4 regions of the Mesorhizobium sp. M1348 genome follow, and region 1 is predicted to be linked to each of the others. Evidence: predicted binding sites of a transcription regulator. Region 1 holds the regulator's gene; each other region holds the start of a gene.
The links. Region 1 encodes LexA, which represses DNA repair genes until DNA is damaged. Its sites were predicted from a motif close to TGTTCNNNNTGTGTTCNG; they were not measured.
Positions count from the first base shown of each region.

Region 2: NKH13_RS16545 (ImuA family protein) is a predicted target of LexA. The motif match lies at 3,799-3,816, and genes of this name have one in related genera.
Region 3: parE (DNA topoisomerase IV subunit B) is a predicted target of LexA. The motif match lies at 1,281-1,298, and genes of this name have one in related genera.
Region 4: dinB (DNA polymerase IV) is a predicted target of LexA. The motif match lies at 2,626-2,643, and genes of this name have one in related genera.

Region 1 covers NZ_JAMYLH010000034.1:13,291-19,291, forward strand. Annotated here, with positions in the region: gene gltX (glutamate--tRNA ligase) at 1-1,322, opposite strand, end outside; gene NKH13_RS31095 (ComEC/Rec2 family competence protein) at 1,419-3,884, shown strand; gene lexA (transcriptional repressor LexA) at 3,878-4,612, opposite strand; partial or broken gene kynU (kynureninase) at 5,062-6,001, shown strand, end outside.
Region 2 covers NZ_JAMYLH010000008.1:177,453-183,453, reverse strand. Annotated here, with positions in the region: gene NKH13_RS16555 (error-prone DNA polymerase) at 1-1,285, opposite strand, end outside; gene NKH13_RS16550 (DUF6504 family protein) at 1,282-2,760, opposite strand; gene NKH13_RS16545 (ImuA family protein) at 2,702-3,775, opposite strand; gene NKH13_RS16540 (metallopeptidase family protein) at 3,960-4,382, shown strand; gene NKH13_RS16535 (DUF1737 domain-containing protein) at 4,646-4,852, opposite strand; gene NKH13_RS16530 (HpcH/HpaI aldolase/citrate lyase family protein) at 4,880-5,761, opposite strand.
Region 3 covers NZ_JAMYLH010000018.1:110,894-116,894, forward strand. Annotated here, with positions in the region: gene parE (DNA topoisomerase IV subunit B) at 1-1,210, opposite strand, end outside; gene NKH13_RS25045 (GGDEF domain-containing protein) at 1,485-2,654, shown strand; gene gcvP (aminomethyl-transferring glycine dehydrogenase) at 2,726-5,536, opposite strand; gene gcvH (glycine cleavage system protein GcvH) at 5,553-5,921, opposite strand; gene gcvT (glycine cleavage system aminomethyltransferase GcvT) at 5,927-6,001, opposite strand, start outside.
Region 4 covers NZ_JAMYLH010000022.1:54,258-60,258, reverse strand. Annotated here, with positions in the region: gene NKH13_RS26810 (XRE family transcriptional regulator) at 1-251, shown strand, start outside; gene NKH13_RS26805 (hypothetical protein) at 538-834, opposite strand; gene NKH13_RS26800 (hypothetical protein) at 1,018-1,386, shown strand; gene NKH13_RS26795 (GNAT family N-acetyltransferase) at 1,458-1,916, shown strand; gene ybiA (riboflavin biosynthesis intermediates N-glycosidase) at 2,017-2,565, shown strand; gene dinB (DNA polymerase IV) at 2,696-3,937, shown strand; gene NKH13_RS26780 (FAD-dependent oxidoreductase) at 3,963-5,483, opposite strand; gene NKH13_RS26775 (hypothetical protein) at 5,647-5,865, shown strand; gene NKH13_RS26770 (hypothetical protein) at 5,951-6,001, opposite strand, start outside.

The DNA of each region.
Region 1 (6,001 bases):
GCGCGCAAAGGTTGGGCCACGGAGCCGAGTTTATGGCCGCCGGCCTGCGCATAGTCGCGGATCGCGGCTTCCGCTGAGGCGGCAGACCAGTCCGAAACCGTCGCTAGTGCCGCATGAGCGCCCCGCAGGATCGCGCGCGCCTCACCGCTGAGCAGCGCCGCCGCCTTCTCGTCGACCGGAAGCGGCCGCTCGACGAACAGGAATGCAGCCCCTTCAACAAGTTCGACCAGCGTCTTGGCGCGCTCCTTCAGGCCCGGCAAAGCGGCAAGCAGTTGCGCCTTGCGTCTGTCGTCGAGGCGCGCGGCGATTGCCGGGCCGCCTTCTAGATAGGGCAGAGTGGCGATGAAGACGTCGAGCAGCGCTGCCTCGTTCATGCGGCGCATGTGCACGCCGTTGAGCGCTTCGAGCTTGGCGAAGTCGAAACGGGCGGCGCCCTTGTTGACGTCGCCAATGTCGAACCATGAGATCATGTCGGCGATCGACATGATCTCATCGTCGCCGTGGCTCCAGCCAAGCCTCGCCAGATAGTTGAGCAGCGCCTCCGGCAGGTAGCCCATGGCGCGATAGGCCTCGACGCCAAGCGCACCGTGCCGCTTCGACAGCTTGGCGCCGTCGGCACCGTGGATCAACGGGATATGCGACATCGACGGCACCTCCCAGCCCATGGCCTGGTAGATTACGGTCTGGCGTGCGGCGTTGGTCAAATGATCGTCGCCGCGGATGATGTGGGTGATGCCCATGTCGTGATCGTCGACGACGACGGCATGCATGTAGGTTGGATTGCCGTCCGAGCGCAGAATAATGAAATCGTCGAGATCCTTGTTGGGAAAGCGCACGTCGCCCTGGACGCGGTCATGCACCACCGTCTCGCCGCCTGTCGGCGCCTTGATGCGGATCGCCCCCTTGGCGCCGGCCGGCGCCTCCGACGGGTCGCGGTCGCGCCAGCGTCCATCATAGCGGGGAGGCAGCCCCTTGGCCCGTGCGCTCTCGCGCATTGCTTCCAGCTCGGCAGGCGTCGCATAACAATAATAGGCCTTGCCTATGCGAACGAGCTCCTCGGCCACCTCGCGATGGCGCGGCGCACGCTCGAACTGCGACACCGGCTCGCCGTCCCATGTCAGGCCAAGCCAGGAAAGCCCGTCGAGAATGGCCGCGGTTGCCGCATCGGTGGAGCGCTCGCGGTCGGTGTCCTCGATGCGCAGCAGCATCGTGCCGCCTGTGTGCTTGGCATACAGCCAGTTGAACAGCGCCGTGCGCGCGCCGCCAATGTGCAGATAGCCGGTGGGCGAGGGGGCAAAACGGGTGACGACCTTATCGGGCATGGTACTCTCAGGCGGGCGAAGGAAGTGGGTTTGCGGACTTTCGCGCATTGCGCGTTCATGTAGCATAGGAGGTCGAGGGCGCAAGGGGCAGACCCGATGGCTGTGCGAGGCCGTGGTGCGGGCGAGGGCGAGGACGCTGGTAGCGGCGTCAGCGAACGCTTGCTGTTTGCCGCTCCCCTGCCTGTCCTGCCGACACCGGCATTGCTGCCCGCTCCGCGCTTCGATGCTCCGTCGCTGCCGGCCAGCGACCCTGCAACGGTTCCCGTGCCCGCGGTCGAGTCCATCGTGCGCCTACGCCGGCGTTTCCGCCTTCCGTCACCGTCCCGTATCCGCAACAGCGTAACCTCGGCGGCCGGCCTGGAACTCGACCGCGGCGTCGCCTTCCTGCTGGTGCCGGTGTTCCTCGCATGCGGGGTGGTCGTGTATTTCGCGATGGCGGCCGAGCTGGCCTTCCCACAGCCGATAGCTATCGTCGCCTTGGCAGCCCTTTGTGCGGTCGTCTCGCGGTCATGGCCCAGGACGCGCCTGTGCTTCATGGTGGCGTTGCTCTGCGCGCTTGGCGTGCTTGCCGCCAAGTTCGAGACCTGGCGTGTCGGGACGCATATGCTCGGTTCCGAAATCTCGACGCGGCTGACCGGTCGCGTCGTATCGTACGAGCCCATGGCGAGCGGCCGCATCAGGCTGACGATCGATGTGATCTCAACCGCCAGGCCGACACTGCGCTACATGCCGGAACGGGTCCGCGTTTCGGCGATGAAGATACCGGCTGAGCTGACCGCCGGTTCCGAGATCGCCGGCTATGTGCGGCTGCTGCCGCCGACCGGGCCGGTGCGGCCCGACAGCTATGATTTCTCCTTCGACAGCTATTTCGCCGGTATCGGCGGCAGCGGCTTTTTTCTCGGCAATCCGAAAGTCGTGTCGTCGGGCAGCATGCCGCTTGCCGCGCGGCTTTCTTCCGCGATCGAAGACGCGCGCGAATCCATCGCCGACCATATCCGCAGCCGCATCGGCGGCGCCGAGGGCGAGATTGCTGCTGCGCTAATCGTCGGCGTGCGCGCCGGCATTCCCGAGGAGATCAACGAAGCGATGCGGCGCACAGGCATCTACCACATCATCTCCATCTCGGGGCTGCATATGGCGTTGGTCGCCGGCACCATCATGGCGCTGCTACGCGGCGCCTTTGCGCTGTTTCCCGATTTCTCATCGCGACGGCCGGTCAAGAAATATGCCGCGGCCGCCGCGCTTTTTTCGATTGCGGCCTACCTCGTCTTTTCCGGCATTGTGGTAGCGGCCGAACGCAGCTTCATCATGCTGGCGGTGATGCTTATCGCCGTGCTGTTCGACCGGACCGCGCTCACCATGCGCAACCTGGCGATCTCGGCCATCGCCGTCATTCTGGTGTCGCCGCACGAGGTGGTCGGTCCGAGCTTCCAGATGTCCTTCGCCGCGACGGCGGCCCTTGTCGGCGCCTATGCAGGCTGGTCTGATTACCGCGCCGGCAGGGCCACCACGCCGCCGCCCCGGCGGTCGCCGCTACGCTTTGCCACTCGAAAGGTCCTGCTGGGCATGGGCGGCCTGGCGATGACCTCGATCATTGCAGGGAGCGCCACGGCGCTTTTCGCCATATGGCATTTCCAGCGCGTGGCGCCGCTCAGCCTGTTCGCCAATCTGGCCATCATGCCTATCGTCTCACTGGTCGTCATGCCCTTCGCCGTCCTCAGTGCGCTGGCGATGCCGTTCGGCGCGGATGGGCCTTTCCTCTACGTGATGGGCAAGGGGCTGACGGCGATGATCGCCCTGTCCGGGTGGATCTCCGAGCGCTCGCCGATCGATGCGGTCGGGCTGATTTCGCTGAGATCCGTCCTTTTGGTGACGATCGCCCTCGTCATTGCCAGCATGGCGACGACCTGGTTGCGGCTCGCGGCACTTCCTTTTGCGCTCGCCGGCTTGCTAACGACAACGCAGACGCGCGTACCCGATGTATTGATCTCGGAGGACGCACGGCTGGTCGCGCTGCCGATCGGCAGCGGTGAACTCGCGGTCAACCGGGCACGCCCGAATGAGTTCACCATCGACAACTGGAAACGCGCGCTCACATCAGAGGCTATCGTCGCGCCGGAAACACCTGGAAAGAACGATCCGCAATTCGACATTGCCGATCCGGCCGACCTACCGCCGGGCATGCCGTTCATTTGCACGGACGGCCTCTGCCTCGCCAGGCATCCATCCGGCGCGATCATCGCGCAAGCCAAGGACCGCGATACTGCACGGCCAGCCTGCGCCTTTGCCAGCTTGATCGTCATCGACGACGCCACCGCCCATAATCCCTGCTACTACGACCGGCTGGTCCTCGTCGTCACCAAACGGCAACTGGCGCGCGCGGGAAGTGCGGCCGTCTATTTCGATCCACAAGCGGCAACACGCGCCGAAATCCGCTTTGCCGTCGAAAAATCATACCGGCCCTGGCACGTGCAGCGGAAATTTTCACGCGCGGCGCGGGGCCTGCCGCCATACCGCAGGGCCGACAAACCCAAAGCCGGCGCCAAGGGCGGAGCTCAGTAGCGGCGGATCAGTCCGACGAGCTTGCCTTGCACCTTGACCCTGTCTGGTCCGAAGATGCGCGTCTCGTAGGCCGGATTGGCGGCTTCCAGGGCGATCGAGGCGCCCTTGCGGCGGAACCGCTTCAGCGTCGCTTCCTCCTCGTCGACCAGTGCCACCACGATCTCACCGGGGCTCGCCGTATCGGCATTGCGGATGATCACCGTGTCGCCGTCGAAAATGCCAGCCTCGATCATCGAATCGCCTTTGACCTCGAGCGCATAATGCTCGCCGCCCATGATCATATCCGGCGGCACCGAAATCGAATGCGTCTGGTGCTGGATGGCGTCGATCGGCACACCGGCGGCGATGCGGCCCATCACCGGGATCGAAACGGCGGCGACGACATCGTCGTCATTGCCGGCTGCAGGGACGCGCGACGATGTCGGCTTGCCCTGCCGAGGGGCACCTTGCCCAAGACTGCCCTGGATGACACTCGGCGAGAACTTGCGTGCCGCATTGAGGCCGGGGGCGATCGAGTCAGGCAGGCGCAGCACCTCCAGCGCACGGGCCCGGTTGGGCAAACGGCGAATGAAGCCGCGCTCCTCCAGCGCCGTTATCAGCCGATGGATTCCCGATTTGGAAGCCAGGTCGAGCGCTTCCTTCATCTCGTCGAAGGAGGGCGGAATACCGCTTTCCTTCAACCTTTCGTGGATGAACATAAGCAGTTCGTGTTGTTTGCGTGTCAGCATAGCGACCCCCAACAGAATCAGAAAAACAAACCCAGAACAAACACTATCTGTTCCAGTTGTGTTCCGCAACTGTTTAAAGTTTAATGAATGCGTTAAGGCTCGGGAAACAAACCACGCCCCTACCGGAATGCCGCATTTTCACCCGCCGCGAGCCTCATCGCCTTGATTCTGCTGTCGTTTGCGCCCTTCTGGCTTCCTAGAAGGCGCCACTGGCATCGGCCGTCGGTCGGCAAAAGGGCACGGAATTGAACCCGTATCGACTGTGCGGTTTGGTCAATGCACCGTGAACGAAACGAACTCAAAACGCCAACCTCGGGTTAACTCCGGGTTTCCACCGCCTGGTCAGGCTGCTTCTCGCTGGTGGAGCCTTGCTGCGCGCTACCCGGTAATGGAAGAACAGTCGATGCGTGTCCGGCGTTGCGTTGAATCTTTGGGGGAGCAGGCAAATCATGACAGGAATTCCCGATCTCGCGGCCATAAAGGCGATGGATGCCGCAGATCCGCTGCGCGCGATGCGCGACCGTTTTGTGTTGCCGCAAGGAGTGATCTATCTCGACGGCAATTCGCTAGGAGCTGCTTCACGTGCCGCTTTCGATGAACTGTACAAGGCCGCGACCGAGGAATGGTCGCATGATCTCATCCGCGCATGGAACACGGCCGGCTGGTTCAACATGCCGCTTGAACTTGGCGACCAGCTCGGGCGCCTGATCGGTGCCGCGACCGGCCAGACGGTGGTCTGCGACACGACGTCGGTCAACATCTACAAGCTGCTGCACGCCGCCATGGCCATGCGTCCGCAGCGGCGGGTCATCGTCGCCGAGGGCGATAGCTTTCCGACAGACCTTTACATGGCTGAAGGTGTGGTTTCGACGCGAAAAGATACGCTGCTGCGCCTCTCGGGGGTCGACGCGCCGACCATCGAAGAGCTGATCGACGAACGCACTGCCGTGGTGCTGGTCAACCACGTCAACTACAAGTCGGGCGAACTGCGCGACATGCCGGGGCTGACGCGCGGGGCCCAGGAGGCCGGGGCGATGATCGTCTGGGATCTCTGCCACACCGCCGGCGCGATGCCAGTCGAGCTCGACAAGGCAAACGCCGATTTTGCCGTTGGCTGCACCTACAAATATCTGAATGGCGGACCGGGCGCGCCTGCCTTCATCTATGCGGCTGAGCGGCATCTTGCCGACATCCAGCAGCCGCTCACCGGCTGGTGGGGCCATGCACGGCCCTTCGCCTTCGAGCCAGGCTATGCGGCCGGCACCGGCATCCGCCGGTTTCTGTGCGGCACGCAGCCGGTCCTGTCGATGCGCACGCTGAAGGGCGCGCTCGACATCTGGAACGATGTCGACATGACGGCGGTGCGCAAGAAGAGCATCGCGCTGGCCG
Region 2 (6,001 bases), on a different contig from region 1:
TGGCCACTTCGCGCATCGCCGAGCGGCTCCGGTAGCTGACGACGGCGGCGGCCAGCGCGGTGCGCTTGGTGCTGTATTTGGAATAGATGTACTGGATGACCTCCTCGCGCTTTTCATGCTCGAAATCGACGTCGATGTCGGGCGGTTCGTTTCTTTCCTCGGAAATGAAGCGCTCGAAAAGCGTGTCGATCTTGTCCGGGCCAACTTCGGTGATGCCGATGCAGAAGCAGACGATCGAGTTGGCGGCGGAGCCGCGCCCCTGGCAGAGAATGTTCTGGCTGCGGGCGAATTTGACGATGTCGTAGACGGTCAGGAAATAGCGCGCGTAGTTCAGGCGCTCGATCAGAGCGAGTTCCTCCTCGATGCGCTGCGTCACAAAAGCGGGCACGCCCGAGGGGTAGCGGATGGCGGCTCCCTCCTTGGCCAGCCTTTCCAGCTCGGCCTGCGGCCCGAGGCCCGATTCCGTCGGCTCATCGGGATAGTTGTATTGCAGGTCACTGAGCGAGAAGGTCAGCTCGCCGGCAAAACGCAGCGTTTCCGCCAGCGCTTGCGGGTGCCTGCGGAAAAGCCGTGCCATCTCCAGCGGCAGCTTTAAGTGACGCTCGGCATTGGCCGCCAGTTCCAGCCCCACCTCGGCGACGGGCACATTGAGGCGGATCGCCGTCAGCACGTCCTGCAGCGGGCGCCGTTCCGCCGTATGGTAGAGCACATCGTTGGTCGCCATCAGCGGGATGCCGGCCAGTTCGGCCATCGCCGCCGCCTGCTCGATCCGGAAGCGGTCGTTGCCGCGGTAATCCGGCGAAACAGCCAGCCGCAGCCTTTCGCCGAAGCGATCCCTGAGCCGGCTAAGCAAAGCGAGGCTATCGTTCGCGTCCGCCGACAGATCCGGCAGGATGGCCAGCGACAGGCGATCGCCCCATTCGAGAAGGTCGTTCTGTTTGAGAAGCGTTGCCCCTTTTTCGTTTTCGTCACGCAGATTGGCCTGCGTCAGCATGCGGCAGAGATGACCCCAGCCCTTGCGGTCCCGCGGGTAGGCGAGGATGTCCGGCGTGCCGTCGCAAAACACCAGGCGGCAGCCGGGATGATAGGAAACACCTTCCACTTTGGCCTGCTGCCAGGCGCGCACAACGCCCGCCACCGTGTTGCGGTCGGCGAGCCCGATCGCCGAAAATCCCATGAATTTTGCCGCGACCACCAGCTCCTCCGGTTTCGAGGCGCCGCGCAGGAACGAGAAGTTCGACTGGATGCCGAATTCGGCATAGGGGATGGCCGTCAGCGCATTCATGCGAAGACCCCATGCATGAACCAGCGCGGCGAAGGCTGCGAGGCGCCGTAGAGGCCCTGGCGATAGAGCCAGTAACGGCGGCCATCGGCATCCTCGATGCGGAAATAATCCCGGGTCGGCTCATCTTCTCGTCCCGCCGCCCCTCGCCACCATTCCGGCGCGATGCGCTCCGGCCCTTCGGCGCGCGCGACCCGATAGAGCGCGCGCCGCCAGCGGAAGTTCAAAGGCGGGCCTTCCGGCATTTCGGTGGCCGGCACCTCGATCGGCTCGGGCGAACGGAAAAGCCGGATCGGCCGTTCCGGCTGGAAGACGGTCGTGGGAGCGTCCTTCGCCTTGTCGGGCTGCTTCGGCGGCGAGCTTCTCTGCGGCGCCTCCGTGAAGGGAAGGGTGGCGACGGCGCGCTCCGGCAAATGGCTCTCGACGGCGACCGGCTTCAAGACCGCGCCTTCGCCGAGCCGGGCGCGAATGCGGTCGGCAAAAAGCGCGATATCGGCACCGTCGTCGCTCGTCTCGCCGGCAAGGTCTGCCTGCTGCATGTCGAAGGCGGCGGCGGTCAGCACCGAAAGGCGCACGAGGTCGAAGCCATAGCCGGCGTCGATATCCTGTTCGAGCGCGGCAAGCCTTTCGTGGAACAATTTCTGGATCAGCCGCGGCTCGCGCAGAGGCCGCGAGGTGCCGACGGCGATGCGGCTGACGCCGCCATCGACGCGGAAAAGCAGCAGCGCCAGCCGCCTCGCGCCCTCGCCGCGACGCTCGAGGTCGCTCTTCAAGGTGGTTGCCAGCATGCCTGTCAGCCGCTCGATGTCCTCGGTCAGCATGATCGGCTCGGCAAGGTGACGCTCGACCGAAAGCGGTGCCACCGGCAGGCGCGGCGACACGGCCTCCTCGAGGCGGCCAAGCGCCTGGTCGAGGCGCAAGAGCAGCGATGCGCCGAAGCGGCGGGCCAGCGGCGCGCGCGGTGCCGCCATGACGGCGCCCGCCGTGCGCAGGCCGACGCTTTCGAGGCTGGCGCGGACCTCCGGGCCGATGCGCAGCGCCGCCAACGGCAAGGGCGCGAGAAGCGCTTCCTCCTCACCATCGGGAACGATGCGGTCGCCGGCAAACCGCGCCGCCGCCCAGGCAGCACCAGGCGTGGCGGCAAGCCCGGCGCGGACATCGAAGCCCTGATGGAAAAAACGCGACAGGATATCGTCCAGCATCGAGCGTTCGCCGCCGAAAAGATGGGTGCAGCCGGTGACGTCGAGATAGAGGCCGTCGGTCCCGTCGAGCGCCACCAGCGGGGTATAGCGGTCGCACCAGTCGGCGAGGCCTTCGAGAAGGCGCCGGTCGGCCTCCGGATCGGCCTCCACGATGTCGATCGAGGGATGCATGGCGCGCGCATCGGCTATGCCCATGCCGCGCTTCAGATTAAGTGTCTCAGCCCGTTCGTCGAGGGCGGCGATGCGCTGGGTGTTCCCTTGGCGATGGCTGATCACCAGCGGCAGGTGATCCGACGGCCGGGAACGCCAGGACCGCCCCAGACGCTGCCGCAGGATCCTCTCGGCGGCGAGATGCGGAAACCACAGGGATAGGATTCTTTGGCCGTTCTGGGGCCCATTCCTGAGACCTTCCTTGCTCGCCCCGTCTTTCTTCGAATATGCGTTCATCGGGGTTCCACTCCAGTGTGAATTTTCCGGGCAAGGCCGTGCGGCTCTTGCCGATGGCGACGGTGAAGGCGGGCCGGCCGATCGAGCCGGCGAGCGGCCCGGCAAGCGTCTTACGCGTTGCCGCCGGTGCCGCCGACAGGATGAGGCGGACGGGCGCTGCCGTCGGCTCGGGCTCGCCGGCCTGGCGCAGCAGGAACAGCGGCCGGCCGGCACTCTGCGCCCGGGCGTGCAGCCGCCGCGTCGCGGTGAGGTCAAGCCGCTGCGGGCTGCCGCGGATTTCGAGGATGACGGCGGCCAGCGCCGTCATCCTGGCAGCCTCCTCGGCGACCCACAGCGCATCGAGCAGCCTTGGCGCCTCGGAAAACAGCAATTGCTCCGGCTCGATGCCGAAGAAGGCATGAAGCCCCCTGGCATAGGGAAAGCCGGCCTCGCGGAAAACCTCGGATGTGCCGATCCACAGCACCGGCAGTCGCGGCCCCTGGCTGAGGATCAGGCTGACGAGCGACAAGACAAAACCGGCGACGGCCCCGGCATCGCGGGTCGCGGCGCCATGAAACTCGCTCAGCGCCGCTTTCGGCAGGCCGCCGCTCAGCGCAGCATCGAGGCGCTCGGCGCCGGTGCGCAAAAACGCATCGGGCGGCGCCACGGCAAGACCGCGCCGGACAATCGTCAGATTCCGAGCGGGTGTCGGATGCCGAGAGGGTGTCAGACTCTGACGAGGGACATCCGCGTCAAACGACGAACCGGCCGGCGCCTCCAGGCGCTCGGGCAAGGTCCCTTCGATTTTCGCGATCTGGCGGCGCAGGGCAAAAACAGTCTCCCGCGCCACGGCGCTTGTCGCCATGACGGTCAGCTTCCACTCACAATTGTTCCTGTTATGTTCCCTATAGATTCCAGAGGCCGCCCGAAGAGTCAAGCGGAGTCATGGGGAATTTATTCCTGTAGTGGGGGCATGACACGGGCACTCCAGCCCGGCCATTTGCCGAGTCCGGCCCGAAAGCCTATATGCCGGGATCAAAGGACAAAGCATGGCTCGCATCTACCAAACACGCATCTGGCACGACCAGCTTTCGCCAACGATGGAGGAAATCGAGCTCCTGGCGCTGGAGGCCTATGCCCATCTGCCGGAGGAGTTTCGCAAGCTGACCGGCGAGATCGTCATTCAGATCGCCGAATTCCCGACCGACGAGATCATGGACGACCTTTCTCTGGAAACGCCCTTCGACCTGCTCGGCCTGTTCGAGGGGCGCGGCATCGCCGAGCGCTGGAATCCGCAGACCGGCGAAGGCCCGAACCGCATCACGCTCTACCGCCGCGCCATCCTCGACTACTGGGCCGAGAACGAGGAAACGCTGGGCGACATCGTCACCCACGTGCTGATCCACGAGATCGGCCACCATTTCGGCCTGTCGGACGACGATATGGAGAAGATCGAAGAGGCAGCGGAGTAGGATGTGCTGATATTCAGGTGATGCCGGCCTGCGAACGGCGGCTTCCTGCGCTTACCTACAGCGCCGCGCGCCCTATTGGGCGCGCAAAGGACGCTGTAGAACTTTGATTTTGCGCATGACCTTTCCGAAATCGATCTCGATTTCGGAATCATGCGCGGGCTCACGTACCCAAAAGTACGCTCCGCTCCGGTTCTCGGAAACCACCCAGTCTGGTCGCTTCGCGCCCGTCTTCGACTCCGGCGCGGCCTGACCTGAATCTAAGTCTACCAGTCGCTGAGCTTGGTGTCGGGGCCGTATTCCTGGCCCTCGACGTCCTTCACCACCGCCTGGCCGCAGCGCATGGTCTTGGCCTCCTTGTCATAGGCATAGGTCGGCGAACCGAACAGATGCCAGCCCGTGTTGAGCGCCGCCGTCACCTTGTGGCAGAAGCTGGCGTCGTCCGGGCCGGACAAAAAGCGGTAGAGTTTCATTTTCAATCCTGTCGTCAGTTACGATAATCATGCGCGAACAGCGGCGGCCTTCGCCAGCAGTTTTTCGGCCTGCGCCAGATGCAGCCGCTCGACCATCTTGCCGTTCAGCGCAACTACCGCCTTGCCGGTATTTTCGGCGAGCGCGAAGGCTTCCTTGACTGTGCGCGCCTCGGCCAATGCTTCAGGCGTCGGCGCAAAGGCGCGGTTCGCGGCTTCGATCTGCGCCGGATGGATCAGCGACTTGCCGTCAAAACCCATCGCGGCCGCTTCCGTGCACTGGCGCGCAAAGCCGTCCATATCGCGAAAATCATTGAAGACGCCATCGAGCAGGTCGAGGCCGCCGGCACGCGCCGCGAGCACCATTTGCATCAGCCACGGCACAAGATAGCGCCGGTCGGGCGTGGCGAGAATGCCCGTGTCCTTGACCAGGTCGTTCGTTCCGGCAACGAAACAAACCAGTCGAGAGGCCGGGTCGCGGCCGAGCTCGGCGATCGGCCCGATGTTGAGCAGCGCCTTGGGCGTCTCGATCATCGCCCACAGCTTGACTTCGTCGGGGATAAAATTGTCGTCGAGCACGTCGCCTGCCTCGAGAATGTCGCGCGGCGTGTCGACCTTGGGCAGCAGGATGGCGCCGGGCGTGCATCTTGCCGCGGCCAGCAGATCGTCGGCGCCCCATTCGCTCGACAGCGCGTTGATGCGCACGACCATCTCGCAGCGCCGGTCGGAACGGCCGGCGAAAATCCCCGCCAGCTTTTCGCGCGCGGAAGGCTTGTCGGCCGGGGCGACGGCGTCCTCAAGATCGATGACGACGGCATCGCAGGCCAGCGACGGGATTTTGGCCAGTGCCTTGTCGTTCGAAGCCGGGACGTAAAGCACCGAGCGGCGCGGGCGGGAGGGTTCGGCAGTCATCTCCGATCTATGCCGCCTGCAACCGGCCGAGGCAAGCCGTGCATAAAAACTGCACGCAATTTCGGAAAATCTCCTCGTCTCCGCCCCGCTTGCCACCCGACAGAATGCGACAGGGGCGGCATGCAAGAGCAAACGAACTCCCGTTGGTCCCTGCCGTACCGGCTTCGCCGCGAAAGCTGGTGGCTCGTCGATCCGCCCCAGACTTCGGCAAACCTCCTCCCTTTCGTCCGCAAATCCCTG
Region 3 (6,001 bases), on a different contig from region 1:
CGAACGGGTCGCGGATGGCGCTTTCGACGATGCGGATCGCCTCGATCGTCGCCAGCCTGTCCTTGGTCTGGCCGACGAATTCCGGTTCGCGGATGAACACCGACAGCATGCCCGCCGCCGAGATCATCACATCCTCGGAAGTGACGATCGAGGCGCGCTTGTTGCCGACCAAATCGGCATAGGCACGCAAGCCGCGCGTCAGAACGTTGCGGAACCCGGCCTCATGCGTGCCGCCCTCCGCGGTCGGGATGGTGTTGCAATAGGAATTGATAAAACCGTCGCCGCCGAACCAGGTCACCGCCCATTCGAGCGAACCGTGGCCGCCCTGCTTCTCGCTCTTGCCGGCGAACATTTCACGGGTCACCTGGAATTCGTCGCCGAGCGAGGCTTTCAAATAGTCCTTGAGGCCGCCCGGAAAATGGAATTCTGCCTTGGCCGGCGTCGTGTCCTTTTCCTTGATCAGCGAGGGATCGCAGGTCCAGCGGATTTCGACACCGCCGAACAGATACGCCTTTGACCGCGCCATGCGGTAGAGCCGCGCCGGCTCAAAAGCCGCGCCCTTGCCGAAAATCTGCTCGTCTGGATGGAAGCGGATCTTCGTGCCGCGCCGGTTGTGCACCTCGCCGAGCTGCTCCAGGCCGGTCACAGGAATGCCGCGCGAGAACTTTTGCCGATAAAGTTTCCTTCCCAGCGCGACCTCGACCTCGAGATGGTCGGACAGCGCGTTGACGACGGAAACGCCGACACCGTGCAGGCCGCCGGACGTCTCGTAAACCTTGCTGTCGAACTTGCCGCCTGAATGCAGCGTCGTCATGATGAGTTCGAGCGCCGGCTTCTTGAATTTCGGGTGCGGATCGACCGGGATGCCGCGGCCATTGTCGGTAACGGACAGGTACCCATCGGCGGAAAGCTCGACATCGATGAAGGTCGCATGGCCGGCGACCGCCTCGTCCATCGAATTGTCGATGACCTCGGCAAACAGATGGTGCATCGCCTTGTCGTCGGTGCCGCCAATGTACATGCCCGGGCGGCGGCGCACCGGCTCCAGGCCCTCCAGCACCTCGATGTCGGCGGCACTGTAGCTCTCGCTGGCGTCACGGGCCGCCGGCCGCTTCGCCGCCTGCACCAGCGGGTCGGCTGGGCGCGCGGCGGCGCGAGCCGGTTGCGGCTGCTTGCCCAAATTGGCAAAAAGATCGTTGTTGTCGTCCATGCTGGTTCTGGATTCCGATGCTGCGAATCACCACCCGATACTGCCACGCTTTTCGCGGGCAGGCGACGGAGGTTCCTGTTACGTTCGAGGATAGAGCCTCTTACTGCAAAACCATTCGACAACCAAGCGGCGGAAATGGGGTCGAAGCCTGGAGCATCGACGTTTTGTAAACCCTGTCCGAAGGTTACGCCGGAAGATTGGCTGAAAAAACGGTATTTGCGGACTGTCGCTGATCTAGAATGCAGCGGAACCCTCATGAGGCTGTCGCTTAAGCATGTTGGATTACAGTTCGCTCCTGCTCGCGGCGGCGCTGTCGGGCACGTGCCTTAGCATCACCATGTTTGCGATCTGGTTCACCGCGCCACAGGCACGCTTTGTGCTGACGGTGGCGTGCGGCATTCTCGTGCTCGTCGCACATGTAGTGTTGTTCTGGCATTACACCAGGGATCCAAGCGCCTGGCTTTGCCAGATCGTGCTTGTGCTTCTCAGCCTCGGCTTCCTGATTATCTGCCTGTCGGCCATGCAATATCTCAGCATAGGCGACTACAGGCGAGCCATCTTGCCGACCTTGGTTGCGATGGCTGTTTGCGCGGGCGCGACGTATCTCGGGTTTGATGGTGTCGGCTTTATTGTCACCTACGCGACGGTAACGGCGCTGCTCTCGCTCATCGGGGCGATGTTCTGGATTGAGGGTGGTCACGATCGCCGGATATTGCTGGTCGTCTCGTTCCTGAGCGGCGTCTGTGCGCTGTCGTTCGGACTTTGCGGCGCGGTCCTGCTGGTCAAGGGCCAATGGGTGCTCGGTGTAGCACCGGACAATTGGGCCGAGCGGGTGAATTCCGTCGTGGCCGTCGCCTGCATGACCGGGCTCGGCGCATTGACGCTCTCCCTGCACCATTTGCAGGCGCAGATCGAACTTAAGGCCGAGACGATGACCGATCCATTGACCGGGCTGATGAATCGGCGGGCGTTGACGGCACTCTACGGCGAGCGGGTCTTCGGTCCGTTCATGTCCGTCGCCATGTTCGATCTCGACCATTTCAAGAGGACGAACGACGTATTCGGTCACCCGGTCGGCGATCAGGTCCTGCGCCGCTTCGCAGGGGTCATCAGGAAATACGCCAGAACCGGCGTCGACGCCTTCCGACTGGGCGGCGAGGAATTCGTCCTCGTCATGTCGCGGATGACGGAAGAGAAGGCCTATGATGTTGCGAGCAAGATCAGCGTCGCCTTCGGCACGGAAGTCGTGGCCACCCAGCTTGGTCCGTTGCGAAGCACAGTCAGTGGCGGCATCGGCTTTGGCGGAACAAGCGGCACCGGTCTCGACGATGTGCTGGCCGAAGCCGACGCAGCACTCTATGCGGCAAAGCGCGCCGGGCGAAATCGCGTCGTCGCCCGGGACCGGGCGAGCAAGTCCGACGGGCCGGCCTTGCGTTCTGCCTGATTGAAGCTTCTATCTTCTTGTTAGACCATGATCTTGTCCGAAAACCGGATTCCACTTTTCGGGATCATGGTCTATTCCGCCGCACCCAGATATTCCGACAGCGGCGGGCAGGAGCAGACCAGGTTGCGGTCGCCGGCGACGTTGTTGATGCGTGACACCGGCGGCCAGTATTTTGCCGCCGTATCGGCATCCCCGGCGGGGTAGGCCGCCTCCAGACGCGAATAGGGATGGGTCCACTGGCCGGCCAATGCCTCGGCGGCGGTGTGTGGCGCATTGACCAGAGGATTGTCGGCCAAGGGCCATTCGCCCTTCGCCACCTTGGCTGCCTCGCCGGCTATGGCGATCATGGCCTCGCAGAAACGATCCAGCTCGCGCTTGGGCTCGGATTCGGTCGGCTCGACCATCAGTGTGCCGGCCACCGGGAACGACATGGTCGGCGCGTGAAAGCCATAGTCGATCAGCCGCTTGGCGATATCGTCGACGCTGATGCCGGCGCTGTCCTTGAGCACGCGGGTGTCGAGGATGCATTCATGCGCAACGCGTCCGTTGCGCCCCTTGTAAAGCAGGGGGAAATGCTCGCCAAGCCGCGTCGCCACATAGTTGGCGGAGATGATCGCCGTCTCGGTCGCCTGCTTCAGGCCGGAAGCGCCCATCATGCGGATATACATCCAGGTGATCGGCAGGATCGAGGCACTGCCGAACGGTGCCGCCGCCACGGCATGGGCCGAGCCTTCGGTGACGTGGCCGGGCAGATATGGCTCCAGATGCGCCTTGACGCCGATCGGGCCGACGCCGGGGCCGCCGCCGCCATGAGGGATGCAGAAAGTCTTGTGCAGGTTCATGTGGCAGACGTCGGCGCCGATATCGCCGGGACGGGCGAGGCCGACCAGCGCGTTGAGATTGGCGCCGTCGAAATAGACCTGGCCGCCATGGCTGTGGACAAGGGCGCAGAGGTCGCGCGCGCCTTCCTCGAAGACGCCGTGCGTCGAAGGATAGGTGAACATCAGCGCCGCGAGGTCTTGCGCATGCTCGGCCGCCTTGGCCTGCAGGTCGTCCATGTCGATATTGCCGTCTTCGGTGCAGCGCACGACGACGACGCTCATGCCGGCCATGGCCGCGCTTGCCGGGTTGGTGCCATGCGCCGAGGACGGGATCAGGCAGACGGTGCGATGGCCTTCGCCGCGCGACAGATGATAGCCGCGAATGGCGAGCAGCCCGGCATATTCGCCCTGGCTGCCGGCATTGGGCTGCAGGGTCACCGCGTCGAAGCCGGTGATCTCCGCCAGCCAGCCTTCCAGCTCGTCGATCATGGCGCGATAGCCTATCGAATGGTTTGCCGGCGCGAAGGGATGCAGGTTGGCGACATCAGGCCAACTCACCGGCATCATTTCGGCGGCGGCGTTGAGCTTCATGGTGCAGGAGCCGAGTGGGATCATGGCGCGGTCAAGCGCCAGGTCCTTGTCGGCCAGCCGGCGCAGGAAGCGCATCATGTCGGTTTCCGAGTGGTTTTCGCGGAAGACGGGCTGAGTGAGGAACTCCTTGCCGCGCGGTTTTCCTGGCATGGAACTGCCGGCGGCAACGCCGGCCTTGGCACCGAAAAGTACTGCGATTGCCTCCAGATCGGCTTCGGTGGAGGTCTCGTCGAAGCTGATGCCGACATGGTCGGCGTCGATGACGCGCAGCAGCCGGCCGGTCTTTTCTGCGGCGGCGGCAATCGCGCCGGCTCTGCCCTTCACTTCCACGGTCACCGTGTCGAAGCGGCTTTCGCCGAGCACCGAAACGCCTGCTGCCTGGAGGCAGGCAGCCAGGCGGTTGGCCAGTGTGTGGACGCGGCCGGCAATCGCTTGCAGCCCGGCAGGGCCATGCCAGATCGCATAGGCCGTCGCCATGTTGGCGAGCAGCGCCTGTGCGGTGCAGATATTGGAGGTCGCCTTGTCGCGGCGGATATGCTGTTCGCGTGTCTGCAAAGCCAGGCGATATCCGGGACGGCCCTTGCTGTCCGTCGACTGGCCAACGAGCCGGCCGGGCATCAGCCGCGTCAACCTGTCGGACACGGCGCAATAGGCGGCGTGCGGCCCGCCAAAGCCCATCGGCACGCCAAAACGCTGCATCGGGCCAACGGCGATGTCGGCGCCAAGCCTGGCCGGCGCCTCGGTCAGCGTCAGGCCAAGCGGGTCGGCAATGAAGACGACCAACGCGCCGGCCGCGCGGGCCTTGTCGATCGCTGCCTTGTGGTCGCCATAGACGCCGAATGTATCGGGCCAGGAGACCAGCAGAGCGGCGGTATTGTCGTCGATCACCTCGCCGTCCACCTCGATGCCGAGCGGCTCGGCGCGGGTGCGCACGACGTCCAGCGTCTGGGGGTGCGGCGTGCCGGCCAGTGCCACCTTGGTGCGCTTGTCGCGATGATGGCGCAGCGCAATGCCGACAGCTTCGGCCACCGCCGTCGCTTCGTCGAGCAGCGAGGCCGATGCCACCGGCAGGCCAGTCAGTTCTGTCACCAGCGTCTGGAAGTTGAACAGCATTTCCAGCCGGCCCTGGCTGATCTCGGCTTGGTACGGCGTGTAAGCCGTATACCAGGCCGGGTTCTCGAACAGGTTGCGCTGGATCACCGGCGGCACATGGACGCCATGATAGCCGGCACCGATGAAGCTCTTCAGCACCGTGTTCTTTGCCATCGTCGCCGCGAGCTCGGTCAGCGCTTCCGCTTCGCTTGCGGGGGCGGGCAGGGCCAGCGGCCGGTCGAGCCGGATCGACTTCGGCACTGCCTGGCTGATCAGGGTCTCGACCGAAGGAACGCCGATCGTCGCCAGCATGGCTCTGACATCATGGAGGCCCGGGCCGATATGGCGAGCCGAGAAGGGGTAGGGTGCTGCGGTCATCTTCCTGGTCCTGCTATCAACCAATATGGGCTTTGTAAGCGGCTTCATCGAGGAGCCCATCGAGCTGGTTTTCATTGGCCAGCTTCATCTTCCACAGCCAGCCGTCGCCGGTTGCCGCCGAATTGACGAGCGAAGGATCCGATGACAGCGAGGTGTTGGCCTCGGTGATCTCGCCGTCGACCGGCGCGTAGACGTCCGATGCCGCCTTGACCGATTCGACCACCACGGCGGTGTCGCCCTTGGCCAGTTTTCTGCCCAATTCCGGCAGCTCGACGAAGACGAGATCGCCGAGCTGCTGCTGTGCGTAGTCGGTGATGCCGACGGTGGCGATGCCGCTCTCGACGCGCAGCCATTCGTGATCTTCGGTGAAATAGGTCTTTGCCATTGAAATCATCCTTTGCGGTAGCGATGGGGCGTGAAGGGCAGAGGGTGGATGTCGACCGGGATTTTCGTCCCGCGGACATC
Region 4 (6,001 bases), on a different contig from region 1:
CGCGCTACGAGCCCGGCGAGATGATCTATTGCGGCGGCCGCGAAGCGCTGCCCGGCGACCATGTGGTGATCGAGACGCTGCCCGAGGAGAACGAGCAAAACGGCAAGGCCTTCATCAAGAAGCTGGTCAAGCGCACCGCTGCCGAGTTGATCGTCGAACAGTACAACCCGCCGAAGACGCTGACCTTCAACCGCTACGCCATCAAGAACGTCTTCCGCGTCATTCCGCTCAAGGAATTGCTGGGGTATTGAGGAGGCGCTTGTTGCCTTCTCCCGAGAGAAGCAGGGCAATCGCAAGTAGGCAAGCGCCCCCCTCACCCGGAATGCCAACCGAATTGCGAAGGGCAATTCGGGCAATCCGACCTCTCCCCGAGGGGAGAGGAGGTCGCCAGCGTTGATGCCAGGCTCTTCTCCCAGCGGGGAGAAGGTGGCCGCCCGCGGGTCTTGCCTCCGGCAAGCCCGAGGCCAGGCTCCGCGGCCGGATGAGGGGGACCCCATATGCGATAGCCCGCCCTGAGGAGGGACCGGCGCCCTCCCCTCAAGCCCGCCTCGACTGCTCCAGCTCTCGACCGTTGAGCAGGCGCGCCTCGGCGCGGGTCCGTTGCCGGTCGTCGATGAAGGCGGCCTGGATCGAGACCGCGGCGCCCGGCAGGCCGTCGGCCCGGCAGGCCTTGCAGATCAGGCGCCCCGAAAGTGCGGCCAGCGGTGTCTCCGGCATCACCCCATGCCGCTTGAGCTCGGCCGGCTTCCACCACCTGTTGCGTCCGCAGTCGATGCACTCGACGGCAATCGAGACAACATCGGCGATCGTCGCTTCCTTGCCTGCCAATGCCATGGCCATCCCCATCGTTGTTCCTGCTTTGTTCGCATCATTATCGGTTTTCCAAGCGGAGTCGAGTCGGTTCCGCTTACACCAACATGAAAGTTTCGCTTGTTCGATTATTTGAGTTATGCTTATACCTGGTGCGGACTGGAATCGGCGCGAGCAACAGAACCGCAGCCGGCCGGCAGCAAGGGAATGACGATGGACCCAGCCCAGTTCGCCCATGCCTGCGGCTATAGCGGCGACAGCCCGGCTATGCTTGCCGCTTTCGCGGCCATCCGCCAGCACGGCATCCGCAAGGCACGCCAGGGTCATCGCCAGCGCAAGGCGGCGATTGATCAGATGAAGCCGAGCCGCGCTCTGTTCCTGGCGGCGATCCGCCCGGCACAGTCAGCCGAGGAAGCACTCGATGACGCCGCCCGCTTCCTGTCGATGTTCCGCAACATGCCGCGCTGGCGGCAGGAAAGGCGCGCCGCCGACCTCGCCCGCGCCAGGCAACAACGCCTCTTCGCCCGCTTCTTCCGCCGCTACGGCCATCGTCTCTGGGCGCTCGAGGCCGCCTGAAGACGCGCGCCTCCCTTGCAAGTCAAAACGGATATTGCGATCGCCAACACTGCGCCGTATGTCTCCGCGCGATGAGCGAGATCGAATTCCGTCGTGCCCAGGCGCCTGACCTGCCGGCGATCGTTGCAATGCTTGCCGACGATGTGCTCGGCGCAGACCGGGAAGACCCGTCCACGCCGCTTGCGCCATGCTATCTCGATGCTTTCAGCGCAATCGATGCCGATCCCAACCAGTTGCTGGCCGTCGCCGTCGACGCCGGGCAAGTGGTCGGAACGCTGCAGCTCAGCTTCCTTCCAGGCATTTCGAGGAAAGGCACCTGGCGCGGCCAGATCGAAGGCGTTCGCATCGCCCGGCAAAGGCGGTCCCGCGGGGTCGGCAAGCTGATGATCGAATGGGCGATTGAAACGTGCCGTTCGCGCAATTGCAGCTTCGTCCAGCTCACCACGGACAAAGGTCGACGGGAGGCGCACGCTTTTTACGAGCGCCTCGGTTTCACCGCCAGTCATCTCGGCTACAAGATGGCGCTGTAGATCAGCATTTCATCGAATTCAGCGCCGACCGCTCATCTTCGCTACCCCACTCTGGATGGAGCATTGACAAGCCGACCTTTCGCCCTGCTCCATCCGCTCGATGATTTACGACCGAACCTGGCTTGAAAAAACCTTTCGCGCAAAGCCCCGGCAGAAGTTCCTGTTCTTCTGGGGCCATCAGCCGTCCAAGGACGGCCGCATAACCACGTCGTGCTTCAGCCAGTGGTGGCATGCGCCCTTTACCGTCGATGGTCTGAGCTATCCGACTGCCGAACACTGGATGATGGCCGAGAAGGCACGCCTGTTCGGTGATGCTCAGACGGCAACACAAATCCTCGAGGCGGCGAGCCCCAAGCAGGCAAAGCAACTTGGCCGCCAGGTGAGCGGCTTCGATGGCACCAAATGGGATGCCGACAAATATCGCATCGTCACCGAAGGGAGCTTTCAGAAGTTCCGCCAGAACGCGGCGCTGCGCGAATATCTGCTGTCGACGCATGACCGGGTGCTGGTCGAGGCGAGCCCCGTCGACCGGGTGTGGGGCATCGGCCTTGCGGCGGATGACGAGAGGGCGGTGAACCCGCTGCTGTGGCGCGGCGAGAACCTGTTGGGATTCGCGCTGATGCAGGCCCGCGATCGGCTGCGCGGCTGAACATTGCCGCCCTCTCGTCATCTGCGGCAGCCTCCGCGCTGCTTGACAATCCGCCGGCGATGTTCTCTTTATGTTCTCATCACAACTCGAGACAATGCGGCGTTCGAACCGCCGCGGGCGAACGGGCCGGATGGAAGCCAACATCCTCCACGCGGATCTGGATGCCTTCTATGCCTCGGTCGAACAATTGCTCGACCCGGCCTTGCGCGGCAAGCCGATTGCCGTCGGCGGCGGGGTAGTGCTTGCCGCATCCTATGAAGCCAAGGCGTTCGGCGTGCGCGGCGGCATGCCGGGACGGCGAGCGCGGGAACTCTGCCCGCAACTCATTTTCGTCGGCGGCCATTTCAAGGACTATCAGCGGCTGGGCGATGCGGCCATCAAGGTGCTCGGCGATTTCACGCCGGTGGTCGAGCGGATTTCCATTGACGAGGCCTTTGCCGACGTCGCCGGCTGCACCCATCTGTTCGGCTCGCCGGCCGAGATCGCCAGCAAGATCCGCCGCCGCGTGCGGGCCGAGCTCGGCTTGCCGATCTCGGTCGGCGTAGCCCGCACCAAGCATCTGGCCAAGATCGCCTCACAGGTCGCAAAGCCCGACGGGCTGGTGGTGGTCGATCCGCGCCACGAGCTGGAGTTCCTGCACCACCTGCCGGTCGAGCTGATGTGGGGCGTCGGCCCGGTCACCAGGGAGCGGCTGGCCGGCATCGGCGTCAACACCATCGGCGAGCTGGCCAAGACCAACAGTGGCGCGCTGGAGCGCCTGCTCGGGCCGGCGGCCGGAGAAAAACTCAACGCGCTGGCGTGGAACCGCGATCCGCGCAAGCTCGAGACGCAGCGCCGCGCGCGATCGGCCGGCGCGCAATCGGCGCTTGGCCGAAAACCGGCCGACGAGGACGTCTTCGTACCCGCTTTGCTGCATCTGGCCGACAGGGTCGCCACGAGGTTGCGGGCGAAATCCCGGCCCGGCCGCACCGTCACGGTTCGCGTCCGCTTTGCCGATTTGCGATCGGTGACGCGCTCGATCACGCTCGACCAGCCGATATCGGCAACCGCCATGCTGGCCGAGATCGCCGAGGCGCTGGTGCGCAAGGTGCTTATCGATCATCCGCATGAAAAGACCATCTCGCTGCTGGCGATCGCCGTATCGCATCTGGAGCAGCATGCCGGCCTGCAACTGGAACTGCCGCTCGGGCTCGACGACGACCGCCGCCGCCCCGGCACCAGGAAGGGCGCGGCGCGCTGGACCGCAGATCGCGCCGTCGACAAGATCCGGGACCGCTTCGGCTGGGAGGCAGTCGGCTACGCCTCGGTCGCGCTCGGACTACGGCGGTCGGTTCCCGACGCGTTTCGGGAGCTGGCCGAGAAGGAGCTGTGAGTTGTGCGGCCGGGGCGAAAGAAGACTATCCGACAGGAGCCAGGGGCGATACGGCCGGCCCGTTCAAGGCCGTGCCGTCGACGGCAAAATGCGAGCCGTGGCAGGGACAGTCCCAGCAGCGTTCCAACGAGTTCCAATGGACATGGCAGCCGGCATGGGTGCATGAGGCCGAGCGCTTGTGGAGCGTGCCGTCCTCATCGCGGAAAGCCGCCACTTTGGTAAGTCCCTCGCGGACGATGGCGCCCTCTCCCGGCCGCAGCTTATCGGCGGAATCGATTTCGCCAGGAGCGACATACTCGGCAAAACTCCTGATCGTTGTCGCATTCTCCGCCAGATAGTCGCCAATCGCGCGTGCCGTCTTGCGGGAGGGTTCGTAAAGTTCCCGCCAAGGGCTTTCCCCCTTCAGGATCAGGTCGGAAATCAGTTGGCCGGCAACAACTCCATGGGTGATGCCCTGACCGGAATCGCCGGTAGCCACGAAGACACGCCGGTCGCCGGGATTGCGGCCGATGAAGCCGGCATAGTCGACGGTCTCCATTACCTGCCCGGACCATCGATTGGCCTCGGTGCCGATATCGGGCACCAACCCTTTGATCCAGTCCGCCAAGGCCGCGAAGCGGTCGTCGGCATCGTCGGCCTGCCCTGTCTTGTGGTCCTCACCACCGACGATCAGAAAGTCGGTTTTGCCTTCACCAGGCTGCAGGCGAACGTAGTGATAGGGATCCAGCGTGTCCCAATAGAGTGCATCCGGCAAAACGTTGCGCGCGATCTCGAACGACATCGCGTAGGTCCGATATGGCGCTTGCTTGGTGTGGAGCGCGACCCGATCGTTGATCGGCGAATTGGTGGCGACAACGGCCGATCTGGCAGACACGGTAAAGCCCGAGACCGTGCTTACGCGGACGCCGCCGTCGGTCTCCTCGACCTTGTCGACGATGGTCTCCGCATAAAGCGCGCCGCCGCGCGCGCGAATGCCAGCAGCGAGCCCGCGGAGATATTTGAGCGGGTGAAATGTCGCCTGATTGGCGTAGCGAAGGACGGGCGCATCCGAAAAGCCTGCAAACGGCACGCCTGCGGTTTTCTCGACGTCGACACCGATTTTCCGGGCGGCGTCCAGTTCCCGCTCGATGACGGATTCCTTTCTGCCTGACGCCGGAAACAGGAAGCCGTCGAGGCGGCGGAAATCACATGTGATGCCCTCCACCTCCTGGATCGATTGGATACGGTCGATAGCGGCCGACTGGCTTCGGTAGTAAATTCGCGCCAGTTCCTCGCCGCGCAATTTGATCAGTTCCGAAAAGTAGTCGTCGCAGATCGATGACAGATGCGCGGTGGTGCGGGCCGTCATGCCGCTTCCGATCCGGCCGCGATCGAGCACCGCCACCTTTTGCCCGGCGATGGCCAGTTCGTAGGCGACCGACAGTCCGGCAATGCCAGATCCGACGACCACGACATCGACCTGTTCACTCCGCTCGAGCGGAACCGCCTCAGGCGCGACTTCGGTTGCCGCCCAAAGCGATACAGTCCTTTCATCGCTGACATTCATGGCGGAACTTCCAGACGCGATAGCCGGTAAACGGACGCGAGGGTTCAAAGTTCCTCGGGACCTTTGACGCCATGGTGCTCAGTGTCGTCCGGGACGGCCGAGGGGAAAACCCAGAGCGGAGCTCGGATATGTTTCCGGCCCCTCAGCCCTCCACCACCTGGAAATGCAGCCGGGCCTGCATCTGGAATTGCCGCTCGGGCTCGACGACGACCGCCGCGGCCCCGGCACCAGGAATGGCGCGGCGCGCTGGACCGCAGATCGCGCCGTCGACAAGATCCGCGACCGCTTCGGCTGGGAGGCGGTCGGCTACGCCTCGGTCGCGCTCGGACTACGGCGGTCGGTTCCCGACGCCTTTCGCGAACTGGCCGAAAAGGAGTTGTGAGCCGGCCTGGCCGGGGCAGTGCGATACACTTTGCGTCAGGAGGGATCGTTTCCTGCAAACGCGACATTCGAGGCGGCCCTGGTCGTCAGACCAAAAGCGTTGCGCTGCCCCAGGCGATCAGGGCGATGCCGGCCGC